DNA from 3 places in the Nocardioides aromaticivorans genome. Region 3 is predicted to be linked to each of the others. Evidence: predicted binding sites of a transcription regulator. Region 3 holds the regulator's gene; each other region holds the start of a gene.
The links. Region 3 encodes LexA, which represses DNA repair genes until DNA is damaged. Its sites were predicted from a motif close to TCGAACANNTGTTCGA; they were not measured.
Positions count from the first base shown of each region.

Region 1 (3,269 bases), 2.1 Mb from region 3:
GCGGCACGGACGGCAAGGACCGTACGTCGATCGGCGGCGTCCTCGGTGAGGACGACAGCGACGACGACCGTCGGAAGAAGGGCGTGACGCCCAGCGACACGGCGACCCCGACGCCCAACGACACCGCGAGCGCCACCGTCGAGCCGACCGGCGCGACGACCTCCGCGACGCCCTCGGGGTCGGCGACCCCGAGCGCCACGGCGACCGTCACCGAGACGGTGACGCAGACGGCCGAGCCGTCGACCGGCGAGTCCGCGGCACCCACCGACGCCACGACCCCCTGATCCTGCCGATATCCGGTTGTGGGCGGCCGCCGCTGTTCGTGAGAGTGGCGCCATGACGTCGTACATCTCGCACACCACGGTCGACTGCGCCAACGCCTACGAGCTCTCGGAGTGGTGGAAGCCGGTCCTCGGCTATGTCGACCTCGACGGCGACCCCAACCTGCCCGGCCACGAGGAGTGCATGATCCGCGACCCCGAGACCGGCCACCAGGTGCTGTTCATCGAGGTGCCCGAGGCGAAGACGGTGAAGAACCGCGTCCACTTCGACCTCCGCCCGCGCGAGCGCACCCGCGACGAGGAGATCGACTGGCTGATCGAGTACGGCGCCACGCCGATCGCCGACCACCGCGGCATCCACGGCCCCGGATCCGGCTGGATGACGTTCGCGGACCCGGAGGGCAACGAGTTCTGCGTCGTCCGTTCACCGGCGGAGCTGGCCTCCCAAGCCTGAAGCTGGCTGGGCCGCGGGACAGGCCGGCAGCGTGGCGGGAGGCGTCGCCCTGCGAGCTTGCTCGCCGCCCTTCGCCGGAGACACGCTCGGCCCGACGAGTCAGAAGACGTTGAGGGGGCGGAACTGCACGGAGATCCGCGGCCCCGCCGAGGCCACCTTCGGCACCGCGTGCTCCCAGGTCCGCTGGCACGACCCGCCCATGACGACGAGGTCGCCGTGGCCCATCTCGACGGCGAAGGCCTCCTCGCGGCGCTCCGGGTCGCGCGGGCGCAGGTGGAGCCGGCGGGGGTCGCCGAGCGAGACGATCGCGACCATGGTGTCGTCGGTCGAGCCGCGGCCGATGGTGTCGCCGTGCCACGCGACGCTGTCACGGCCGTCGCGGTAGAAGCAGCAGCCGGCGGTGCGGAACGGCTCGCCGAGCTCGGGTCGGTAGCGCGCCGTCAGCTGGTCACGGGCGGTCGTCAGCCGTGGGTGCGGCAGCTCCTCGCCGATCATGTAGGTGTAGACGAGGCGGGGGACGTCGACCACGCGGTCGTACATCGCCCGGCGCTCGGCGCGCCACGGCACGTCGCGCACGAGCGTCGCGAACACGTCGTCGGCGTCGGCGAGCCAGTTGCGGGCGACGTCGACCCAGGCGCCGTTGCTCAGCGCCCGGCGCTCGATGCGGGCCACCTCGGGAGTGGTGGCGGTGTCGAAGAGGCTGCTCTGGAAGTCCACCGACATGGGGACAGCGTACGCCGCTCTTCGAACAGGTGTTCGCATTGCCTCGACCATCGCAAGCGTGGTGTCGCGCAGGGGCAAAGGATTCGCCATTCGCGGGACGACCGTCGCGCCGGATCCCTAGCCTCGCACCGTGGCAGCAGTTCAGGGCAGCACGACGGGGCGGTCGCTCAAGCACGTGGCCATCCGCGAGTACGTGCGCAGCCTGGTCGGTGACCGGGCCCCCGGCACGCCGGCTCCGTCCGAGCGCGAGCTGGTCGACCGCTTCGGCGTCGCCCGGATGACCGTTCGCCAGGCGCTCGACGCGCTCGTCGGCGAGGGCGTGCTGGAGCGGCACCCGGGCCGGGGGACGTTCGTGGCCGGCCCACGTCGTACCGCCACGGGCGTGCGGGGCCTGACCGACGAGCTCGCCCTCCGGGGCGTGGCCGTCGAGACCCGCACCCTGGTCGCCGAGAGCGTCCCCGCGGGGGAGGCGATGGCCGGCGCCTTCCGGGTCCACCCGGAGGAGCCGCTGGTGCGCTGGGTCCGGCTGCGGGTCGGCGACGGCCGCCCGGTCTGCCTCTCCGAGACCTACCTGCCGGCGGCCTTCGCCGGGGACCTGCTCGACCACCTCCCCGCCAGCCTGTACGACGAGCTGGCGGCCCGCGGCCACCGGCCGACCTGGGCCGAGGACGCCGTGAGTGCCGGCCTCGCGACGGACGAGGAGGCGACCTTGCTGGAGCTCCCCCAGGGGTCGCCGGTGCTGCGGTTGACGCGCCGCGCGCTGGACGGCGAGACGGTCGTCGAGATGTCACGCTCCGTGCTGCGCGGCGAGGACTACACGCTGCACCTGCAGCTGCGCGACTGACGGTCGGTCCGTCCGCTCAGCCCGGCGCCACGCTCAGGCGTCGGCCAGCCGACCCAGCGGGGCGACCGCCTCGCCGGTCTCCTCGCACACCCACTGCGGGTCCGGGCCGCCGAGGTCGGGGTCGACGTGCAGCGCGTGGACCGGGCCCTCCGCGCAGTGCGAGCAGACCGGCCACAGGCCGCCGCGCTGGTCGCGGCCGAACTCGTCGGCCAGCGCGTCCTGCAGGTCCTGGGCGATCAGGCCGGCGATGTACGGCGCCCCCTCGGCCCACTGCTCGAGCCACCAGCGGCGCTCGGAGCAGGCCTCCTCGAGCAGGTTCACGGACGTGGGCGTGTCGAGCGAACGGGCCGCCAGGTCGGCCAGCACCTGTGCTCGTGCCACATAGATCACGCTGTCGTCCACAGGTCCATTGTGCGGGGGTTTCCCAACCCGGTCGCGACGGGCACGGGGTGCGGCACCCGCCGTACGGCACCCCGACGAGAGGACTCACCGTGGCCGAGCGTGACATCGACATCCCTGCCTGGACCGACCTCGACCGCCTCGACGAGGACATGGCGCTCCTCGCCGACCAGCTCCGGTCGATCACCCGCTACGCCCGCACGTGGGTGTGCCAGCGCGCCGGCTTCGAGCCGAGCCCGCTGTGCCTGCTGCGGCCGCTGGCGCCGCTCCTTGACCTGGTGGCCGACGGCTTCCTCGAGCTCGAGCGCCTGGCCCTCGCCGACTGGGCCGACCTCCGCGAGGGTGTCGCCGGCACCGGAGGTGACCTGCGCGAGCTCGACCTCCGGGTGCGCGGGCGGATGCCGGTGGTCGCATGAGCGGGCTGCTGGCTCCCGAGCCGCCGGAGCTCCCCGAGCCCGCGCTGGGGGAGTCCGCGCTCGTGCACGACGCCGACTTCCGCGCGCTCGACGCGACCTTCGGCGAGGTCCGCGACGTCGTCAACCTCGGCATCGACGCGCTCGACGACCTC
Region 1 is NZ_JACBZM010000001.1:1,150,179-1,153,447, reverse strand. It holds gene BJ993_RS05380 (hypothetical protein) at 1-284, shown strand, start outside; gene BJ993_RS05375 (VOC family protein) at 337-735, shown strand; gene BJ993_RS05370 (alpha-ketoglutarate-dependent dioxygenase AlkB) at 835-1,458, opposite strand; gene BJ993_RS05365 (GntR family transcriptional regulator) at 1,589-2,302, shown strand; gene BJ993_RS05360 (DUF8819 family protein) at 2,336-2,704, opposite strand; gene BJ993_RS05355 (hypothetical protein) at 2,794-3,117, shown strand; gene BJ993_RS05350 (hypothetical protein) at 3,114-3,269, shown strand, end outside.
Region 1: BJ993_RS05370 (alpha-ketoglutarate-dependent dioxygenase AlkB) is a predicted target of LexA. The motif match lies at 1,480-1,495, and genes of this name have one in related genera.

Region 2 (3,269 bases), 2.3 Mb from region 3:
TCGAGTCCGGCCACGGCGCCGGTACGTCGACCATCAAGTCCCACCACAACGTCGGCGGCCTGCCCGAGGACCTCGAGTTCGAGCTGGTCGAGCCGCTGCGCGAGCTCTTCAAGGACGAGGTGCGCGCCGTCGGCGCCCAGCTCGGCCTGCCCAACGTGATCGTCCAGCGTCAGCCGTTCCCCGGCCCCGGCCTCGGCATCCGGATCATCGGCGAGGTCACCCGCGAGCGCCTCGACATCCTGCGCGAGGCCGACGCGATCGCCCGCGAGGAGATGACCGCCGCCGGCCTCGACGGCGACATCTGGCAGATGCCGGTCGTCCTGCTCGCCGACGTCCGCTCGGTCGGCGTCCAGGGCGACGGCCGCACCTACGGCCACCCGGTCGTCCTCCGCCCGGTCACCTCCGAGGACGCCATGACCGCCGACTGGGCGCGCCTGCCGTATGACGTGCTGGAGAAGATCTCGACCCGCATCACCAACGAGGTGGCCGAGATCAACCGGGTCACCGTCGACATCACCTCGAAGCCGCCGGGCACCATCGAGTGGGAGTGAGGTCCGGGCGGTAGGGCGCGTCTGCGTCACCGCCGTCGGTGGAACCTCACGTCGCCCTGGGCTGTCCAGTGGTGGTCGTACGCCCGGTCGTGGACCAGGTGATGGTGGTGGGAACAGAGGCAGACGCCATCGGCGATGTCGGTGCGCCCGCCCTGGGACCACGGCTCGCGGTGGTGGACCTCGCACCAGGCCGCGGGGATCGTGCACCCCTCGGCCCGACAGCGCCGGTCGCGGAGCCGGATCGCCCGTCGCTGCGGAGCCCGGTAGAGCCTGCTGGCCCGCCCGACGTCGAGCGGCTGCCCCTTGCCGTCGAGGACGACCGGCACCAGGCCCGCCTGGCAGGCCAGCCGGCGTGCTTCCTCGGCGGAGATGGTGATCTCGCCGTCGGCATTGCTCGTCGACGCCATCCCCGCGGTGGCGAGGTCGGTCAACAGTTGATCGAGGGTCATCGTGATGATCACGGTCGTGGCGTCGCCGCCGTGTTCGGGCAGGCGGTCGGGGTCGAGCAGCTCGAGCAGGGCCGCGAACGCCCGGGCGTGGGCCCGGTGGGCAGGTACGCGTTCGCCGGTGCCCGTGGGGGCGGCGGGATCGGGGGAGGGGTCGTCCTCGCAGGGTCCGCCGCGCTTCTTCGTACGCCGCGGCGAGGAGTAGGCCTGCAGGTAGCGCTTCAGCCGCTCGGCGACGGCGGTCGGCAAGGCGCCCCAGAAGCGGGTGAGGCCGGTGCCGAGGTCGTGGAACTTGAGGAACGCCTCAGCCAGCGCCCGTCGTTCCTCCTCCTCGAGGCGCTTGGCCTCCTCAGCCTCGGCCACCTCCGGTGCCACCACCTCCAGCAGGCGCCGGGCGAGGCGGCGCAGCTCGCTGGGCCGGAAGTGCTCGCAGAACGCGACGAGGGTGGTCTCGGCATCGGTGGCGACCTCCTGGCCGGGGCGGCTAGGGAGGTCCTCGAGGACGGCGGCGACAACGCGTGCCTGGGCAGGGGAGACGCGCCCTTCGCGCATCGCGGCCGCCACCAGCGGCCGGCGCTCGAGTCGCTCGGCCAGCACGGCGTCGGACCGGGTGGTGGCGGGCTCCGCCTGCGTCGCGTGCGCGAGCCACGCCGCAGCATCCCGGGCTCCCGACTCCTCCCCGACCTCGCCCGAGGCCGCGAGGACCCGCATCCGCAGCTCGGCGACCCGCCCTTCGATGCGCGCCAGCTCGACGAGCGCCGTCTGCTTGTCGGCGGTGCTCATGTACGTCGGCTGCACCGCCGCCACCGCGTCCAGCGCCGCACGCATCTCGGCCGCACACCCGAGGACCGGGTGCGGCGGTGCGACGACGGCGACGGACATCTGGCGGAACTCCTCGGGCAGGCGCGACAAACTGACTTGTCGCCCGCCAGGAGGCACCGTCCGGTGCAGCGGCTCCGCACCAGGAAGGTGCGTGCCATGTCCTGTTGGACATCGACCTCAGGTCCCCGGGGCCTCTCGTTGCACCCCGCCTTGCGGCCGTGGGCCGATCGTACATCTGTTCGAATATCCGCGCAAGGGGCGGTGGGCTGTTGTGGACTACCCGCTGGCGCTGTTCCGATCGAGCAGCATTGGCGGCGGTGTGACGTACCTCGGGAATCGAGTGCGCGGCATTCCACATGGGGCAGGAATCTGCTTGTGGACTGCGGAGCCCTGAGCGGAAGGCGTGTCTGCCTTCGTCCGGACATCGGCCACCAGAGCCATCGACCCGGCCCGATTTGGCGACGAGGCGCGGCTCGAGCGCACCGGCGGACCCAGGGTTGGGCCGCGGCACAGGTGACGCAGGCTCTTCGGCCTCGGGGGCGAAGCGGCCGGTCGTCACCGGGCTCGCGCCTCGTTCCTGCTGAACATCCGCGCGGCGCTTCGGCAGCAACTAAATTCTCCGGGTGCGTGTCTGCGAGCTCGATGTCGAGCGATTCTTGGGATTCAAGTCACTCAAGCTCGAGGTCGATACGGCAATCCAGCTCGTTGCCGGGCCGAACAACGCCGGCAAGTCGTCGGCGGTTCGGCTGCTAGAGGCATTCTTCGCCGATCCGACGGGCGAGAGCCTGCGCGGCCTGTTGCCTCGCAATGCCTACTACCGGGACCTTGGAGCCCGAACCCTGTCCAGTATCCAGGTCTGGTTCACCGATCTGACCGAGGACGAACGCACGGCCTTCGCCCCGATTCTGCGCCGCGACAACCGGTTCTGGATCAAGGTGCGGTGCAGCCGTGGCGGTGCCGTGTCCTACGAGACCTCGCAGCGAGTGACGGCAGATGACGCGCGACGTCTCTACCTCGAGGTCCTGAACCGGTTCCACTTCGTCAAGATCCCCTCTGTCCGCGTCGCCGGCGACGTCGACCGCAATGAACCGGAGTCCCTCGCGCGCCTGTTGGACACGCTCGAGGCCATCTTGATCCGCACCGGTAGCTCACGCAGTACCGGTCTTCAACAGCAGTTCCGCGACCAGATGGAGCCGCTCGAGACACTGGTACGGGAGACGCTCGATCAATCTGCGGCGGCGATCGTCGCCGACCTGCCCTTCCAAGAGTCGGAGGTGCGCTTCAAATTGCCCGAGCCCCGCGCCGCGCTGCGGGGGATGCTCGAGTCCGCCTTGATCGAGAGCGGATCCGATGCGCCGGTCGCTGTCTCGGAGCGCGGAACTGGCTTCCAGTCCGCCCTAGTTGTACCCGGCCAGGACGTTGGTAGCGGCGAGCCTGGTTGAACAAACGA
Region 2 is NZ_JACBZM010000001.1:952,408-955,676, reverse strand. It holds gene guaA (glutamine-hydrolyzing GMP synthase) at 1-551, shown strand, start outside; gene BJ993_RS04455 (HNH endonuclease signature motif containing protein) at 578-1,879, opposite strand; gene BJ993_RS04450 (AAA family ATPase) at 2,443-3,261, shown strand.
Region 2: BJ993_RS04455 (HNH endonuclease signature motif containing protein) is a predicted target of LexA. The motif match lies at 2,047-2,062, and genes of this name have one in related genera.

Region 3 (3,269 bases):
GCCTGCCGCCGATGTGGCCGACGACGGACCCGCAGGTGGTGCGCCAGGCGCTGGCCAGGCTCAGCCAGTCACCTTCACGCTGATCGCCTGGCTGCTCGACCCCTGCTGGGGCGTGCCCTGGCAGGTGTAGAGGTAGGACTGCTGGTCGTCGGCCATGTCGCCGCAGTTGTAGCGGGTGTCGCCGTTGGCCACGGTGACCTCGATCCACTCGGTGGTCGAGCCGAACGCGTAGCTGACCGAGGCGTTGCCGTCGCTGGTGAGCGGCACCACCCGCGAGACCGCGCCCTGGTTGCGACGCTTCACGGTGATCACGGCCGCGGCACCGATCGACAGGGTGTTGAGGTTCAGCCCGACGGTGACCTTCGAGGTGACCAGCCCGGACCCGCGGGTGAAGCGGTACGTGCCGGTCGCGAGGTGGGTGAGGCTGAAGCCGACCGACCGGGTGCGCGCCGAGGACGTCATCGTGTACGTCTTGCGCAGCGGCGCGGGCCGGTAGGCGCTGCCCTCCTCGTAGAGGAGCGGGCGGCGGTTCCACATGCCGAAGGTCGCGAGCTGGGTGGAGATGTTCGTGCCCTTGGCCGCGAGCTCGTCCACCAGGCCCTGGAGCGAGTAGGTGTTGGCGTCACCGGAGCCGCCGTCGTCGAGACGACGCCAGATGTCGCGCACGATGGTCGGCAGGCCGGCGACCGAGGTCGGGTAGCGCTCGGAGAGGTAGCGGAAGAAGATCCAGGTGCCGTAGGGCTCGATCTGCGTGAACGCGTCGAGCGCCTGGTTCGGCTTGGCGAGCGGGCCGTAGGGCAGGTAGGCGCGGTTGTCGTTGATGCCGTCGTACAGCTCGTCCTCGACCCAGCTGGCCGTGGCCTCCATGATCCAGCCGTCCTCGTTGACGTCGTAGGCGAACTGGACGGCGTGGAAGAACTCGTGGGCCGCGGTCACCCGCAGCGCCGAGCGCGGCAGGATCCCGAACTCGGCGTAGTTGTTGTCGAGCACGCAGTACGCCGGCGCGGCCACGTGGCCCGAGACGTCCTCGTCGGTGGTGCAGTAGCCGTAGGCACCGGCGCTGCCGATGTTGCCGAGGTAGACGTCGGGCAGCGAGCTGCCGTCGGCCCCACCGTCGGAGATCGGCTTCTTGTAGCCCGCGCGGACGTAGGTGTTCGCGACGTTGCGCATCGTGTCGAGGGTGAACTCGACGTAGTCCGGCGTCCCGCCGGCCACGCCGGGGAAGGCGCCACCGGCGCCGTCGTTCTCGGTGGGGATCGCGTTGGTGCCGCTGCTCACCCAGTGCACGCACACGACGGTGTTGCACTTGCGCTTGACGGTGTGCGAGCCGTAGCAGGCGAGGTCCTCGTTGAGGCACTCCGAGGCGCTGTCGGTCGGCCGGGCCAGCAGGCGCGCGGCCGTCGCCCGCTTGGAGTCGGGCAGGTCGCCGCGCGTGACCGCGAGGTCGCGCAGCGCCAGGGTGAGGTTCTTGCCCTCGACGTCGCCGGCGGCGGGGTCGGCGGGCTCGACCGGCGCCTCGACGAGGTCCTGCACCGTCTCCAGCGCGTGCTCGGCCACTTCCTCGGCGTCCGGTGCCGGGTCCGGGTCCGCCGCGCGGGCGGGGACGCCGAGCGCGGTCACCGCGAGGGCGGTCGCGAGCAGGGTGGCGAGCAGCGCGACGAGCGCCGACCAGGGGGTGCGGGGACGGATCATGGGGGAACGGGCCTCACCGAGTTGCCGACAGGGACCCCCTGACCCTATGTCAGACCCGGCGCAGGACCGCGGTGACCTTGCCGAGGATCGTGGCGTTGGTGCCGTCGATGGGCTCGAAGGCCGGGTTGTGCGGCAGCAGCCACACCTGCCCGTCCTTGCGCTGGAACGTCTTCACCGTGGCCTCGCCGTCGATCATCGCGGCGACGATCTCGCCGTTCTCGGCGGTCGGCTGCTGCCGGATGACGACGTAGTCGCCGTCGCAGATGGCCGCCTCGATCATCGACTCGCCGCTGACCTCCAGCAGGAACAGCTGGCCGTCGCCGACGAGCTGGCGGGGGAGCGGGAAGACGTCCTCGACGCGCTCCTCGGCGAGGATCGGGCCGCCGGCGGCGATCCGGCCGACGACCGGCACGTTGGCCGGCACCGGAGCCGCGTCGCCGATGCCCGTCTCGTCGTACGACGTCTCCTCGGCGGAGCCCATCGCCTTGCGGGCGGCCATCACCTCGGGCAGGAAGACCTCGAGGGCACGCGGCCGGTTGGGGTCGCGCTTCAGGTAGCCCTTCTCCTCGAGGACCCGCAGCTGGTGGGCGACGCTCGACGTGCTGGTCAGCCCCACGGCCTGGCCGATCTCGCGCATGCTCGGCGGGTAGCCGCGCTTCTCGATGCTGTCCTTGATGTGGGCCAGGACCCGCTGCTGGCGCGGCGTCAGGCCGGTCGCGTCCGGGGGACCGTCCGGCAGCTCGGTCACACCGCGTCCTGCCTTGCGCTCCGCCATGGGGTGCCTCCCGTTCGCTCAGATGTCCCGGCCGTTGATCGGACATCCCGATCAGCCGACCGGCTGCATGTGACGACGCTAACCGATCCGGCGGCGGCGTTTCAAACATCTGTTCGAACGGCGTGTCGCGACACGCCCTTCGAACACGATTTCGAACGGGTGCTGGATTTGTTCGAACGTGTGATCTAACCTCGTACACATGTTCGATCGAACGCCTGATCGAACACCTTCAGTCGGACCCCGTCACTAGACAGTTCCCGACAACTTCCCCGGAGGACATGAGACATGAGCACGATCAGCATCGCCCCCCACCGCGTCAGCGCCGGCCGCAGCAACGCCGTGCGCGTCGGCACCTCCCGTGTCGCCGCCACCCGCCGGGTCGCGCAGCCAGCTCGCGGGGCGGGCCGGGTCCGGCTCACCCGCCGGGGTCGTGTCGTCGTCTTCCTCCTCGCGTTCGCGGTCGTCGCCGCTCTCGCCGTCGCGATCGCCGCCGGCTCCGCCGCCACCCGTGACGGCGGTGGCGCACCCGCCGTCGACGTCGTGACGGTCGCCCCCGGCGAGACGCTGTGGGACATCGCCAGCGACGTCGCAGCGGCCAGCGGCGGCGACGTGCGCGGCGCGATGGCCGACATCCAGGACCTCAACACCCTCGACGGGAGCATGGTCTACGCCGGCCAGCAGCTCCGGATCCCCGCCGCGCACTAGCGGCGTACCGACTCTCCGCTGCCTCGACCCCAGCGGAGCTACTCCGCTGACTCGACCCCAGCGGAGCAGGGGAAAGGCGAAGGGTGGCAGGCCCGGC
Region 3 is NZ_JACBZM010000001.1:3,237,010-3,240,278, forward strand. It holds gene BJ993_RS15390 (ATP-dependent DNA helicase) at 1-83, shown strand, start outside; gene BJ993_RS15395 (MXAN_6640 family putative metalloprotease) at 61-1,692, opposite strand; gene lexA (transcriptional repressor LexA) at 1,742-2,467, opposite strand; gene BJ993_RS15405 (LysM peptidoglycan-binding domain-containing protein) at 2,753-3,172, shown strand.